3 regions of the Bacillus altitudinis genome follow, and region 2 is predicted to be linked to each of the others. Evidence: riboswitches for the same ligand, from Rfam matches in the RefSeq annotation. Region 2 holds a riboswitch; each other region holds the start of a gene.
What was found. A riboswitch is a leader RNA that binds a small molecule or an ion and turns the genes downstream of it on or off. The one in region 2 is predicted to bind S-adenosylmethionine.
Positions count from the first base shown of each region.

Region 1: it holds a riboswitch for S-adenosylmethionine, as region 2 does, so the genes downstream of both, ID12_RS10165 (bifunctional homocysteine S-methyltransferase/methylenetetrahydrofolate reductase) here and mtnW (2,3-diketo-5-methylthiopentyl-1-phosphate enolase) in region 2, are expected to answer to the same signal.
Region 3: it holds a riboswitch for S-adenosylmethionine, as region 2 does, so the genes downstream of both, ID12_RS03670 (sugar ABC transporter substrate-binding protein) here and mtnW (2,3-diketo-5-methylthiopentyl-1-phosphate enolase) in region 2, are expected to answer to the same signal.

Region 1 is NZ_CP009108.1:2,029,021-2,033,445, reverse strand. It holds gene ID12_RS10180 (BMP family lipoprotein) at 1-389, opposite strand, end outside; gene ID12_RS10175 (CvfB family protein) at 547-1,395, opposite strand; gene ID12_RS10170 (YajQ family cyclic di-GMP-binding protein) at 1,622-2,113, shown strand; SAM riboswitch class I at 2,195-2,313, shown strand; gene ID12_RS10165 (bifunctional homocysteine S-methyltransferase/methylenetetrahydrofolate reductase) at 2,392-4,233, shown strand; gene metH (methionine synthase) at 4,217-4,425, shown strand, end outside.
Region 2 is NZ_CP009108.1:2,234,270-2,238,694, reverse strand. It holds gene ID12_RS11265 (methylthioribulose 1-phosphate dehydratase) at 1-282, opposite strand, end outside; gene ID12_RS11260 (2-hydroxy-3-keto-5-methylthiopentenyl-1-phosphate phosphatase) at 246-941, opposite strand; gene mtnW (2,3-diketo-5-methylthiopentyl-1-phosphate enolase) at 942-2,159, opposite strand; SAM riboswitch class I at 2,259-2,360, opposite strand; gene ID12_RS11250 (pyridoxal phosphate-dependent aminotransferase) at 2,405-3,595, opposite strand; gene mtnK (S-methyl-5-thioribose kinase) at 4,002-4,425, shown strand, end outside.
Region 3 is NZ_CP009108.1:721,218-725,642, reverse strand. It holds gene ID12_RS03675 (DUF1565 domain-containing protein) at 1-1,367, shown strand, start outside; SAM riboswitch class I at 1,485-1,594, shown strand; gene ID12_RS03670 (sugar ABC transporter substrate-binding protein) at 1,768-2,886, shown strand; gene ID12_RS03665 (sugar ABC transporter ATP-binding protein) at 2,959-4,425, shown strand, end outside.

The DNA.
Region 1 (4,425 bases), 210 kb from region 2:
GTGACATTTTTCAGTTCAGACACAGCATCAATGAGTAAAAATTGCTTTTTCGGATATTTTTTCGCTACCTTTTCTAAGTCTTCTTGCATACTGAAACCTACACCGATGATCAGGTCATTTCCATCTTTCACAAGCTCGGTCAGCCCTTTTTCATATGTATCGGTTTCTGCAATTTCTCTATAATCGAATTCAATGCCAAGCTCATCACGTGCTTTTTCTAATCCTTTAAATGATGAATCGTTAAATGATTGATCACCAAGACCATCATCCGTCAGCATGACACCAATATGCTTCGTATTTGATACCGGTGGTCCCCCCTGCTGATTGCTGCATGAGGCGAGTACCATGATCATAGCTGCCATCAGAAGTAATGAAATCTTCACTTTCATCCAAAAACACACTCCTTTTATCATCCTTACCCCTTATTTATCGGATTTGAGAGTCATTGTTTCAATGATAAAGTGAAGGATTTTCAGCTTTTTTCATGACTTTTTTCACTGAAAAAAACCATTATTTATGACAAAAATAAAAAAAGTGAGCAAATGCTCACTTTTTCTCGTATGTCCATCCTTCTTTTTGGTAAACAAGATCATTTTTCATCAGATGACCTAATGCTCGTTTGAAGGCTGCTTTGCTCATTTGAAATCTTTCCCGGATATCTTCTGGATCGCTTTTATCGCCGAAAGGCATTGCACCGTTTCTCGTTCTCATGTAAGTTAAGATTTCTTCTGCATCGACAGATAATGCATCCTGCTTTCTCGGAAGCAGAGAAACGTTTACAGTTCCGTCCTCTTTCACTGCAATGACGCGTCCTGTCACGGTCGATCCCAATCTAGGCTCTTCCTTTCGTTCCGTGCGGTGGATAAATCCACGCACGCCTGTATCTGTCAGCATAAAAGAACCTGTCGCAATTAAGCGATAGATTGTCCCCGTGATTTCTTTGTTCATTAACGTTTCTGGCGCCTCAGTAAACAATTCACTGATCACATCTTCAGTGGCTGGTTTTGCGAACATTCTCCCGTAACTTGTCACTTTGAGCATACAGTATAGTTTGTCGCCTTTTTTCGGCCACGCTTCCTCAAAAGGCGGGAGGTGTTCAGTTGCAACAAGTGCATCCTTTGACAAACCTATATCGACAAAAGCACCCATATCTTCTACAACGTCTACGACTTCTACCCAGTCGTATGTATGTGCATTGATTTTAGGAATTTTCATCGTCGCTGCCAGTCTTTCCTCATGATCTACATATAAGTAGACCTCTACTTCATCACGATCTCCAATATCCTCTGTCATCTCACTGCGATGTAGGAGAACAGAATCTTCGCCATCTGTTAAAAAGTAGCCGTATTCCATCTCGTTATCTATTTGCAAGGTCAGTTGCTCACCTGGTCTCATGTTCTCTTCCTTCCTATCTGCCCTTAAAAGAGCGTTCGTTCATCTTTTGATTCACTTTATTCTACTATACTTCTGTCATCATGAACATCTCTAGTTCTGTTAGCTAAAGTGGACAAACTGTACTTGAATTATACCGCATACATCTGAACTCTCTTCGATAAAGTTTCTTCTTCCCCTATGGGCATGATAAAATAGACGCAATATCTATAGTTGGAGGTCATATGTGATGGCAAAAGAAAGTTCATTTGATATTGTATCGAAGGTGGAGCTGCCAGAGGTGCAAAACGCCATTCAAGCAGCACTGAAAGAAATTAAAAACCGTTATGATTTTAAAGGAAGTAAAAGTGATATTTCACTAGAAAAAGAAGAACTCGTTCTCATTTCTGATGATGACTTCAAGCTGGAGCAGCTAAAGGATGTCCTTGTGACAAAACTGATTAAACGAAACGTACCGACTAAAAACATTGACTACGGAAAAACAGAACATGCCCTAGGTGGAACCGTTCGCCAGCGTGCAAAGCTGATTAGCGGGATTGATAAGGACAATGCCAAAAAGATCAATGCCTTGATCAAACAATCTGGTATAAAAGTAAAGTCGCAATTTCAAGATGACCAAGTGCGTGTGACAGGAAAAAATAAAGATGATTTACAAGAAGTGATTGCGCTTATGCGCAAGGCAGATTTACCGATTGACGTCCAATTTATAAATTTTCGATAAATTTCAAATTTTCCATTGATTATTTCCGATTTTTTCGATACAGTTGATGGAAGTTCAATTCATTGACATGTTCATATCGCTTTCTTATCAAGAGAGGCAGAGGGACTGGCCCTGTGAAGCCTCAGCAACCGGTGTAGTAGAAATCTATTTTCTATGACCAAGGTGCTAAATCCAGCAAGCAACTGCTTGGAAGATAAGAAGAAGAATTTCAATACAGCCAAAAAGTCTTCTTCTTATCAGAAGGCTTTTTTTGTTACATAGAAATAAGGAGGAAACCAATGGGCCTATTACAAGACTTACAAAATCGCGTACTGATTGCTGATGGAGCAATGGGAACACTTTTATACTCTTATGGCATTGACCGTTGCTTTGAAGAATTAAATTTATCAAAAGAAGATGAAGTCAAAAGAGTGCACGAGGCATATGTGCAAGCTGGAGCGGACATTATTCAAACGAACACATACGGTGCGAATTATATTAAACTATCCCGCTACGGTTTAGAAGAAGAAACAAAACGCATTAACACAAAAGCTGTACAAATTGCCAAAGCAGCCGCTGGCTCAGCTTATGTCCTTGGAACGATCGGTGGCATTCGAACATTTAACAAAAATGCCTACTCTTTAGACGAGATTAAACGGAGCTTTAGAGAACAGCTCTATATCCTTTTAAATGAAGAGCCTGATGGGTTACTGCTTGAAACATATTACGATATTGAAGAAGCAAAAGCCGTTCTTGAGATTGCTCGCAAAGAAACAGCGCTTCCGATTGTCATGAACGTCTCCATGCATGAGCAAGGTGTATTGCAGGACGGTACACCGCTAAAAGACGGCTTATCTGAATTATCCTCACTTGGCGCTGATGTCGTCGGCATTAACTGCCGATTAGGCCCTTATCATATGATTCAGGCACTTGAAGGCGTTCCACTTTTGCAAAATTCGCATTTATCTGTCTATCCAAACAGCAGTCTCCCCTCCCTTGAAGAAGGCAGACTCGTCTATGATACAGATAATGATTATTTCCGAAAAAGTGCACTTGAGTTTAGAAATCAGGGCGCACGAATCATTGGAGGCTGCTGCGGAACAACCCCTCAGCATATAAGCGCCATGGCTGAGGCGGTCAAAGATTTAGCACCTATCACCGAAAAAGAAGTGAAAGTATTAAAAGAAGAAATCATTTCCATCCAAGATCAACGGACAGAACCAGGTCTTGACGAGCTGGCTGTGAAAAAACGTTCGATTATCGTCGAGCTGGACCCGCCGAAGAAGCTGAACTTTGAAAAATTCCTCGTCGCAGCGAACGAATTAAAAAGTGCAGGCATTGATGCCCTCACACTGGCCGATAACTCTCTAGCTACCCCGCGTATTAGCAATGTGGCATGCGGCGCTTTATTAAAACAGCAGCTTGATATGCGTTCACTTGTCCATATCACATGTCGTGATCGCAATTTGATTGGACTCCAATCTCATTTAATGGGGCTAGACACGCTTGGACTAACCGATATTTTAGCCATCACAGGCGATCCGTCTAAAATTGGAGACTTCCCAGGTGCGACATCTGTGTATGATTTAACCTCCTTTGATTTGATCCGTCTGATCAAACAATTTAACGAGGGACTATCTTTCTCCGGGAAGCCGCTCGGGAAAAAGACTAATTTTTCTGTGGCTGGTGCGTTTAATCCAAATGTCCGTCATATTGATAAAGCGGTCAAACGCCTCGAGAAGAAAATCGAATACGGTGCCGATTATTTTATTTCACAACCTGTATACTCTGAGGAACAGCTTGTGAAGATTCATGAAGAAAGCCGACATTTAGATAAACCGATTTACATCGGTATTATGCCGCTAACAAGCAGCCGAAACGCAGAGTTTATTCATCATGAAATTCCCGGCATTAAATTGTCTGACTCGATTCGTGAGATTATGGCCAAGGCAGGCGAAAATAAAGAAAAGCAGCGGACAGAAGGGTTAGCGATTGCCCGCTCTTTATTAGATACAGCTTGCGAATTGTTTAATGGTATCTATTTAATTACCCCTTTCCTTCGATCAGATTTAACAGCAGAACTGACAACTTACATCCATCAGAAAGAAAAGGAGCCAAACATCCATGCCAACTATCACTGAACAGCTCAAAAAACGCATCCTCGTCCTTGACGGTGCAATGGGCACAATGATTCAAAACGCCGATCTCACAGCAGAGGATTTCGGCGGAGAAGAGTATGAGGGCTGTAACGAATATTTAAACGTCACAGCCCCTCACATTATCTCCACGATTCACCGGCAATACCTAGAGGCAAGTGCTGACCTCATTGAAAC
Region 2 (4,425 bases):
TGCTTTCGTCCGCTCATAAACGTATGTGTGAAGCAGTGTTTCAGCTGATGGCCTGAGCGGCTCATTCGGATGAACCGGCTGACCTGCTGCATCAACAAGAACAAAATCTTCATCGGTTTCTTTTCGTTTATCTTTGCCACTTGCCGTCACCAAAAACGTGATGGGATCATCCGACACTTTTATCGATAAATTGCCGCTCGTTCCGTAAAACCAGTCTCTTTGTGCCAATTCACGTTTGACGTCTGCTAGTTCCTTCCAGCGTTTACTCTTCTCGTCTGCCATTCCTTCACTTCCTTTATTTGATCAAATTGCGCTTTTAGATCAACAAATGTTTCATACTCTTTATGTACGAGTCCTAGCTCTTTACATTCGTTCAGTAAATAGTCACGCGCAAACGTGAGATCCGCATGTTTCGCTGCCTCAATATCAGTCACTGAATCACCAATCATAATAATAAAGTCATCTTCCTGCGTCAGCTCTCGAATAATGGAAGGCTTGCAGCAGCCACAGCCATTTTGGCATTCTGAATCACAGGCATGCGGCCATTCAATTTGAATATGGTCTTCTTTAAATGATGCATGGTTACAATAAATATTCTCTTGTTCGACAATCCCTTCCAGGATGGGATAGACAAAAAAGTCCATACCGCCGCTGAGTACATAGAAAGGAATGTCTGCTTTTTTGACATCATCGACAAACTGTTCAAATCCTTCACGAATCTCTGTATCCTCTAAAATAAATGACCGAATGGCTTCTTTCTGATCACTCGTCAGTAACTGAAACATTTGCCCGACGCCTTCTTGGATCGTGATCTCTTTTGCTAGAACACCATCCTTCCATTTCGTCCATTCTTTTGGAGCAAACTGCTTCATGATACGAATGATATTATCATTTTTCGTAATCGTGCCATCAAAATCACAACATACAATTGGTTTTTTCATTTATTCTGCTACCCTTCCCCAAAGATCAAGTGCTGCTTGTAAGTCTTGACAAGTTGACGCTTTTTCTTCGATAGACTCTTTTTTGACTACCGCATCAATGATCGAACGAAAGGCTTTCCCTCCTCCGATTGCTCCCCGCGGATGTCCGTGAATTCCCCCGCCTGCATTAATGACATGATCAAGTCCAAAATCTTTGATTAAGACCGGCACCATTCCAGGGTGAATGCCTGCTGAAGGGACAGGAAATGTTTGTTGAACCGCATCCTCTTTCACACACGCTTCGTAAATGCCAAAGGCATCTTTTTTCGGAAGGGCAACTGACCCATAAGGAGAGGGAAAAAGACTTAAATCAGCGCCAGCATATCGATTTAATTTGCCTAAAAGAAGGGAATGCGAGAATCCATAGTCTGGAGAGGATGTCATTGCACCGCTCACTGCTGGATGTGCCATGATCGGCAATGGGATCTCTGGGTCTTCAGCCAAGCTTTGCATGACATCAAGTCCATAGGCAAAAACGTTGAATAAAAGCGCATCAGCCCCGAGTTCGGCTGCCTTTCTTGCTCGATCTTTCAAATCAAAAGTTCTACCAGTTAAATTAACAGCATAAAGCGTGCGATGTCCTGTCTCTTCATATGTTTCTTTTAATATCTTTTTTCCTTCCTTGATTCGATCTTCAAAAGGCGCTAATGGGCTTTCAAATAAAATCTCATCATCTTTGATGAAGTCTACTCCACCTAAAGCCTGTAAACGGAGCTGTTCTTTTAAATCCTCCATATCACGGCCGATCACGCCTTTAAAAATACTCATCAATAGCGGCCGATCAAACACGCCTACTTTCTTTCGTAGCCCCTCAATGCCAAATACCGGTCCTGGCAGACAGCGTTTAAACCTTTCCGAAAATTCGATATCGACGAGCTTTACTTTCCCATCCAGTGAAAGCTTTCCAAAAATCGTCGTAAACACCGCTGGTATATCAGCTGAAAAGTTAGCCTCAGGATAAGCAATGGTCACCTCTGATTGATACAGACCACCAATTGCGGGGGACTGTTCTTTTACGCTCACCACACGGCCTTTATGTTTTTTCAGCTGCTCCTTTTTGAGCTGCGGCAAGTCCGTCCATGACCCGACCGTTAACCCAAGTGCGATCTGCTCTGCTTTTCGGTCTATTTGTTCATCCTCTCGATGTGTTAGTACGTATGTTGCCAGTAGTTCACTCACTAGGAATCCCCTTTCGATTGCGTCCTGTATATGGTCAATAAAAAAACCTCTTTAAGTGCTTGATCAGCGCGTTAAAGAGGTTTCGTCTCATTCATCCGAATCTTATCTCTCAGCGCTTGCTGCAAGAATTAGCACCGTGCTTCATGGAAGTCGGTTGCCGGGCTTCATTGGGCTAGTCCCTCTGCCTACTCTTGATAAGAATATTCAATTTTCTTAAATATTGCCTGAATTATCGCACCATTTTTTTACGTTGTCAATGGCTTTTTTTCAAATAACTGCAAGGCAGCGATACGATCAGCGGCTTCCTTTAGCCGCTCCTCACTTGTTAAAAGACCGACTCTGACGTAGCCTTCACCGTGAGCACCAAAGCCATTCCCCGGTGCAACAACAACATGTGCTTTTTCTAATAATACATCAGAAAAAGTTTCAGATGTATACCCTTCAGGCACCTTTAACCAAGCAAAAAACGAGCCCTTTGGCGCACTGACGTCCCAGCCAATCTCTTTGCATGCAGCAATCCAAGTGTTTCGTCTATTTTCGTACCGATCATTTTGTACTTGGACGCACGTTTGATCGCTTAAAAGTGCTTCTGCTGCTGCATCTTGAGTTGCTTTAAACAGTGACACAAACAGGTGATCCTGATAAAGCTCAATGGCTTCGATAACAGAGGCATTCCCTGCTGCAAAACCGACTCTCCATCCAGCCATATTATACGTTTTGGACAAAGTATATATTTCAATACCTGTCTCTTTTGCTCCGTCTATTTGCAGGAAACTGAGGGGCTTTTCGCCGTCAAATCCTATGCCGCCATATGCAAAATCATGGACTACACACATATTATTTTCACTCGCAAACGCAACAGTATCTTCAAAAAATGTCCGGGTTGCAGTCGCACCAGTCGGATTATTTGGGTAATTTAAGTACATCAATTTTGCTTGATTCTTATCCTCTTCTGACAGTTGGTGGTAGTCAGGCAAAAAATCATTTTGTTCAAGAAGAGGCATTGTGACCATATGAGCTCCGGCAAGCACAGCGCCTGACCAGTAATCAGGATATCCTGGGTCTGGAACAAGCAGCGTATCACCTGGATTCAGTAAACATTGCGGCAATTCGACTAGTCCCGCTTTTCCTCCAAATAAGATAGCAATCTCTGTCTTTGGGTCAAGCGTGACGCCATATTCTCTTTCATAAAAAGCAGCTGCGGCCTTTTTTAGTTTCGCTGTCCCGCGGAATGAGGAGTATTGATGATTTTCAGGTTTTGCTACCGCTTCCTGCATCGCTTTCACAATATGTGGAGGAGTGGGCTGATCAGGATTTCCTTGACCTAAATTAATCACATCTGCCCCTTCCTGCATTTTTTTCTGCACTTTTTGAACAAGCGACGCAAAAAATTGTTTCGGTAAATGTTTCAATACATCTGATTGCTGGAATTCCATTTTTTCACCTTCTATTCAAGTTACGTGACAATACAATCACTGTAATGGATTGTTTTATGAATTGTAAAGCAATTTTGAAAAAAGATTGACATGTGAACTGCAGCTCTGATAATATCTAGAATTAAGAAATGCAAGCAGACATGAAACAATTACATATTGATTTCTCTTATCGAGAGTTGGGCGAGGGATTTGGCCTTTTGACCCCAACAGCAACCGACCGTTAATACCACTGTGAAGTGGGGCGCAGCAAGAACAGCGCCAAGACAATTCATTGTCTTATAGGGCACGGTGCTAATTCCATCAGACGTATGTGCTGAGAGATAAGAGAGGCTTCGAGCATACACGCCATCAAGCCTCTTTCTCTCAGGAGAAAGAGGCTTTTTTATATGATTTGGAGGGGAAGCAATTGGTTACACTTACGGCATCATATGAAGAATTAACAGAGAGTTCGGCAGTTGCATTAGCCATTAGACTTGGATTGATTCAAGAGAGCAGTCATTTGACCTGCACTGAAATTGGCGACGGAAATTTAAATTACGTCTTTCATATTTATGATCACAAACAAGCAAAAGGACTGATTATCAAGCAGGCTCTTCCTTATGCAAAGGTCGTTGGAGAAAGCTGGCCGCTGACATTAGACCGCGCAAGAATTGAAAGTGCAGCACTCATCAAGCAATCAGAGTATGCACCACATCTCGTACCAGCCGTCTATTATTCGGATACAGCTCTTGCAGTGACGGCAATGGAGGATCTATCACACCTTGAAATCGTCAGAAAAGGGCTAATTGCCGGAAAACATTATCCGTATTTATCAGATCATGTCGGAGAAT
Region 3 (4,425 bases), 1.5 Mb from region 2:
GTCAAGCGATGACGGAGGAGGCTGGTGCGAAGCAAGGTACTGCCTATTATGTCGCAGCAAATGGGAACGACAAATATCCAGGGACGAAGCAAAAGCCTTTCCGTACGTTGAAAAAAGCGACAAGTATCGCGAAAGCTGGGACAACAGTTTATATGAGAGGCGGTACATACAAAGAGAAATTGATTGTCCGCCACTCTGGAACAAAGAAAGCACCAGTTGTTTTTCAAGCGTATGGAAAAGAGAAGCCTGTCATTAGCGGAGCATCTCTTAAAGGAAATCAAGCAGACGGTGGTCTTGTGAAGATTGATCAAAAAAGCTATATCACCCTGAAAGGGCTGACAGTCGGACATATTAAAACGAATCAAGAAGATGTGACACCCATCGGTATGTTCATCACAGGCAGCGGCAAAGGCGTCAAACTGCTTAACAACCGTGTGTACGACATTCAGACGACACATCAAAATGGGAATGCTCATGGCATTGCGGTCTATGGAACGAAAGCACCAGCAGCCATTGAAGACATCGAAATCAAAGGAAACACTGTGGAAAAGTTAAAGCTGGGTTTTAGTGAAGCCCTTGTGCTAAACGGAAACGTTAAAAAATTCCGCGTGACACATAATACAGTCCGGCATACGGACAATATCGGGATTGATTTAATTGGTTTTGAGAATGTCGCACCTTCTAAAAAGTATGATCAAGTGAGAAATGGTGTCGTATCTAGAAACAAAGTTTATGAGATTACGAGTGTTGGGAATCCAGCGTACGGCAAGGACATCTCCGCAGGAGGAATCTATGTGGATGGCGGGAAAGACATCGTGATCGATCATAACATCAGCCATCATAATGACCTTGGGATTGAGGTCACAAGTGAACATAAAGGGAAGATGGCCGAACGCATTCGCATTGAGCACAATCAAGTATATTTAAATCGTTATACAGGCATCTCCATTGGCGGATATGACAAGAAGCGCGGCGGAACCACAAACACAACCATCTCCCATAACATTTTGTACAAAAATGACACAGCCGGCTTAGAAGGCGGTCAATTGCTGATGCAATATCAATCGGTGAACAATCGAATCACGAATAATATCATGACAGCCAGTGCTTCGCATTATTTAGTCGTGAATCTCTACGAAGTGAACAAGAAGAATACATTCCAAAAGAATGTCTACGATGACCGCAAAGGTGCAAAAGCCTCTCAGTGGGTATGGCGAGGGAAATGGATGGAAGGCTACAAAACGTATCGCTCGAAAAGCGGTCAAGATAAAGGATCAGCACACCTCAATCCCCAATTTGTGAATGAGAAAAAATATGATTTCCGTCTTAAGGCATCATCACCTGCTAAGAAAATCATCGGCAGGTAAACAAGGCATTCGGTGCAAATGATCATTTTAGAAATTTTCAAAAAAATCATTGACATTGATGAGACATCACATTAAAGTAAAGAAGACATTTCAACTAAAACAAATTTCATAACGGATCTCTTATCAAGAGAGGCAGAGGGACTGGCCCTATGACGCCCAGCAACCGTTTCTATCTAAGAAATTGGTGCTAATTCCTGCAAAGCTGTTACAGCTTTGACAGATAAGAGAGGAAGACTTCCCGATACATGTTTCATGCAACGGTGATCAAGCCTCTCTTTATCAAGAGAGGCTTTTTTTGATCTCTTTTTTGAGAATCAAACGACGGGGTTCTCAGGCATATTCTCACTTTTTTACCTAGTTTTCCGATGAGAAAAATAAAACAACTTGAGGAGGAACAGCAATGAAACGTAAATATTGGACATCATCTCTTGTATTATTGACGGTCCTGACCGTGCTATTATCTGGCTGCGGTACGGGATCAAGCGCAGGCTCAAAGGCTAATGCAAACGAAAAGGTCTCCTTTGACAATGTCCCGAAGCGATTTGCAAAAGGACAGGGAGCAAAAATTAAAGTCATCCGTAAAATTGGCGGGGACGATCATACTGCTCAGTTTTTAGCAGGAACGAAGGCAGAAGGGGAAGCGCTAGGCTTTACAGTAGATGTCTACACGGCAAATGGTGATACGGCGAAGTTTCATGATGCTATTTCTCAAGCACTAGAAGAAAACTATGATGGCTTTATCATCTCTCATGGGGATGATGAGGCGACAGTCGCTGATGTGAAGAAGATCACAGCGAAAGGCATTCCAGTTGTGGCGTTTGATTCAAATCCGAAGCTGAAGGATATCAAAGGAGTCACAGTGACGTCTCAAGATGATGAACAATTAGCGAAAAAATCATTAGACGCACTCGTGGCTGATTTTAAAGGGAAAGCAAATATTGCGTATCTTTGGGTAGACGGATTCCCTCCAATGGTGAGACGAAACAAGGTGTACCAAGAAACGCTTAAACAGCATACAGGGATCAAGGAACTTGACCGATTTGGCGTTGCGGCCTCTGATACATCAGTTCAAACACAAAATGCGGTTGCGGCTATGCTGAATAAATATCCAAAGGGTAAACTGGATGCGATTTTTGCCACGTGGGATGCATTTGCGATTGGTGCCGCAAGAGCTTTAAAAGAAGCAGGAAGAACCGAAGTGAAAATATACGGTATTGATGTGTCTAATGCCGATCTCCAAGAAATGACGGCGAAAGACAGTCCTTGGAAGTACACTGCCGCTGTCGATCCGAAGCTCATTGGTGCAATCGACGTAAGGATTCTTGCGAAGAAACTAGCTGGCGAGAAAACACCATCTTCCTATGACCTTGAGGCCTCTCTCATTTCACAAAAGCAGCTTCAGGATGCAGGAAAGGCCATCAATATGGTTAATCTTGCAGAAGAAGTAAAAGGATTCGGATCATCGACTGCTTTTGAAGAAGACTGGATGAAGACCTTGAAGAAGCATTATGCAAAATAAACCACGTGCACTCTCTTTTCATAGAGGGTGTTTCGTTTTTCAATTGACGATCAGGAGAGAAGGAGGACACCTATGACAACGCCGCTAGTTCATATGAAAAACATTTCGATTGAATTCCCAGGAGTCAAAGCGTTAGATCAAGCAAATTTCACATTAAAAAAAGGCACAGTCCATGCCCTGATTGGGGCGAACGGTGCTGGGAAGTCAACGTTAATGAAAGTTCTCTCTGGTGCTCATTCACATTTTGAAGGAACCATCCACATCAATGGCGAGGCGGCGACCATTCATACACCGAAGGATGCGGCCTCATACGGTGTGCAGACCGTCCATCAAGAAGTGGATACAGCTCTAGTGCCTTATTTAAGTGTTGGCGAAAATATGATGATCCATGAAATGGAGAAAAAAACCTTCGTCCGCTGGAAAGAGATTCACCGCAAGGCAGCACAGCTGTTAAAAGAGATGAATATTGACATCTCGACGAAGCGTCTTGTGAGTGATTTGACACTGGCAGAAAAACAAATGGTGCTCATTGCCAAGGCTGTGTCGATCAAATGCAGCATTTTAATTTTGGATGAACCAACCGCTCCACTTAGTCATGCAGAAACAAGCAAGCTATTCTCAATGATTCATCAATTGAAAAAGAACGGCACAGGCATCATTTTTATCTCGCATCGCATGCCAGAAATTTTCAACATCTGTGATGAACTGACTGTGATGAAGAATGGAACCGATGTGGCGGCGCACCTCATTAAAGAAACCGATCCAAAGCAGGTCATTGAAGAAATGCTTGGCGCGCCATTAGAGGATCAATTCCCATCCCGTACACCGCTTGAGGATGCACCGATTGTGCTTGACGTGAAAGAGTTGCATGACCAGCATAAATTAAACAACATTCATCTTCATGTGAAAAAAGGAGAAATTCTCGGGATTGCAGGACTAGTCGGTGCTGGTAAAACAGAATTGTGCAAAGCCCTATTCGGCGCCTCAGAAAAAAAGTCAGGCACTGTGCAGCTGCATGGTCAAACCATTCATATCAAGTCGCCTCATCACGCTGTGAGAGCGGGTATTGCCCTTGTGCCTGAAGAACGGAGAAAAGAAGGGATTCTAACAGAAGAAAATGTTGGATGGAACGTAACAGCTGCAAGTCTACGTTCGTTTACACGGCCGTTCAGCTTCTTACATCGTTCTAAGGAACGGAAGGCAGCAGATGGAATCGTCAAGCGGCTTGGCGTCAAGACACCTTCTCTTGAAGCGAAGGTGAAGCATCTCTCTGGTGGAAATCAGCAAAAGATTGCGATTGGAAAATGGCTGTTGGCTGAGGCAGATGTCTATCTCTTTGATGAACCAACCAAAGGTGTAGACGTTGGAGCCAAAAAGGACATTTTCTCCCTCATTGCAGAACTAGCTGCAAGAGGAAAAGCGGTTATTTATGCTTCAAGTGAGCTTTCAGAAATTGCAGGAATTGCCGACCGAGTATACGTCTTATATGATGGCAGCATTGCCCGGGAAATGACGGCACCAATGACTGAAGAAGAGCTT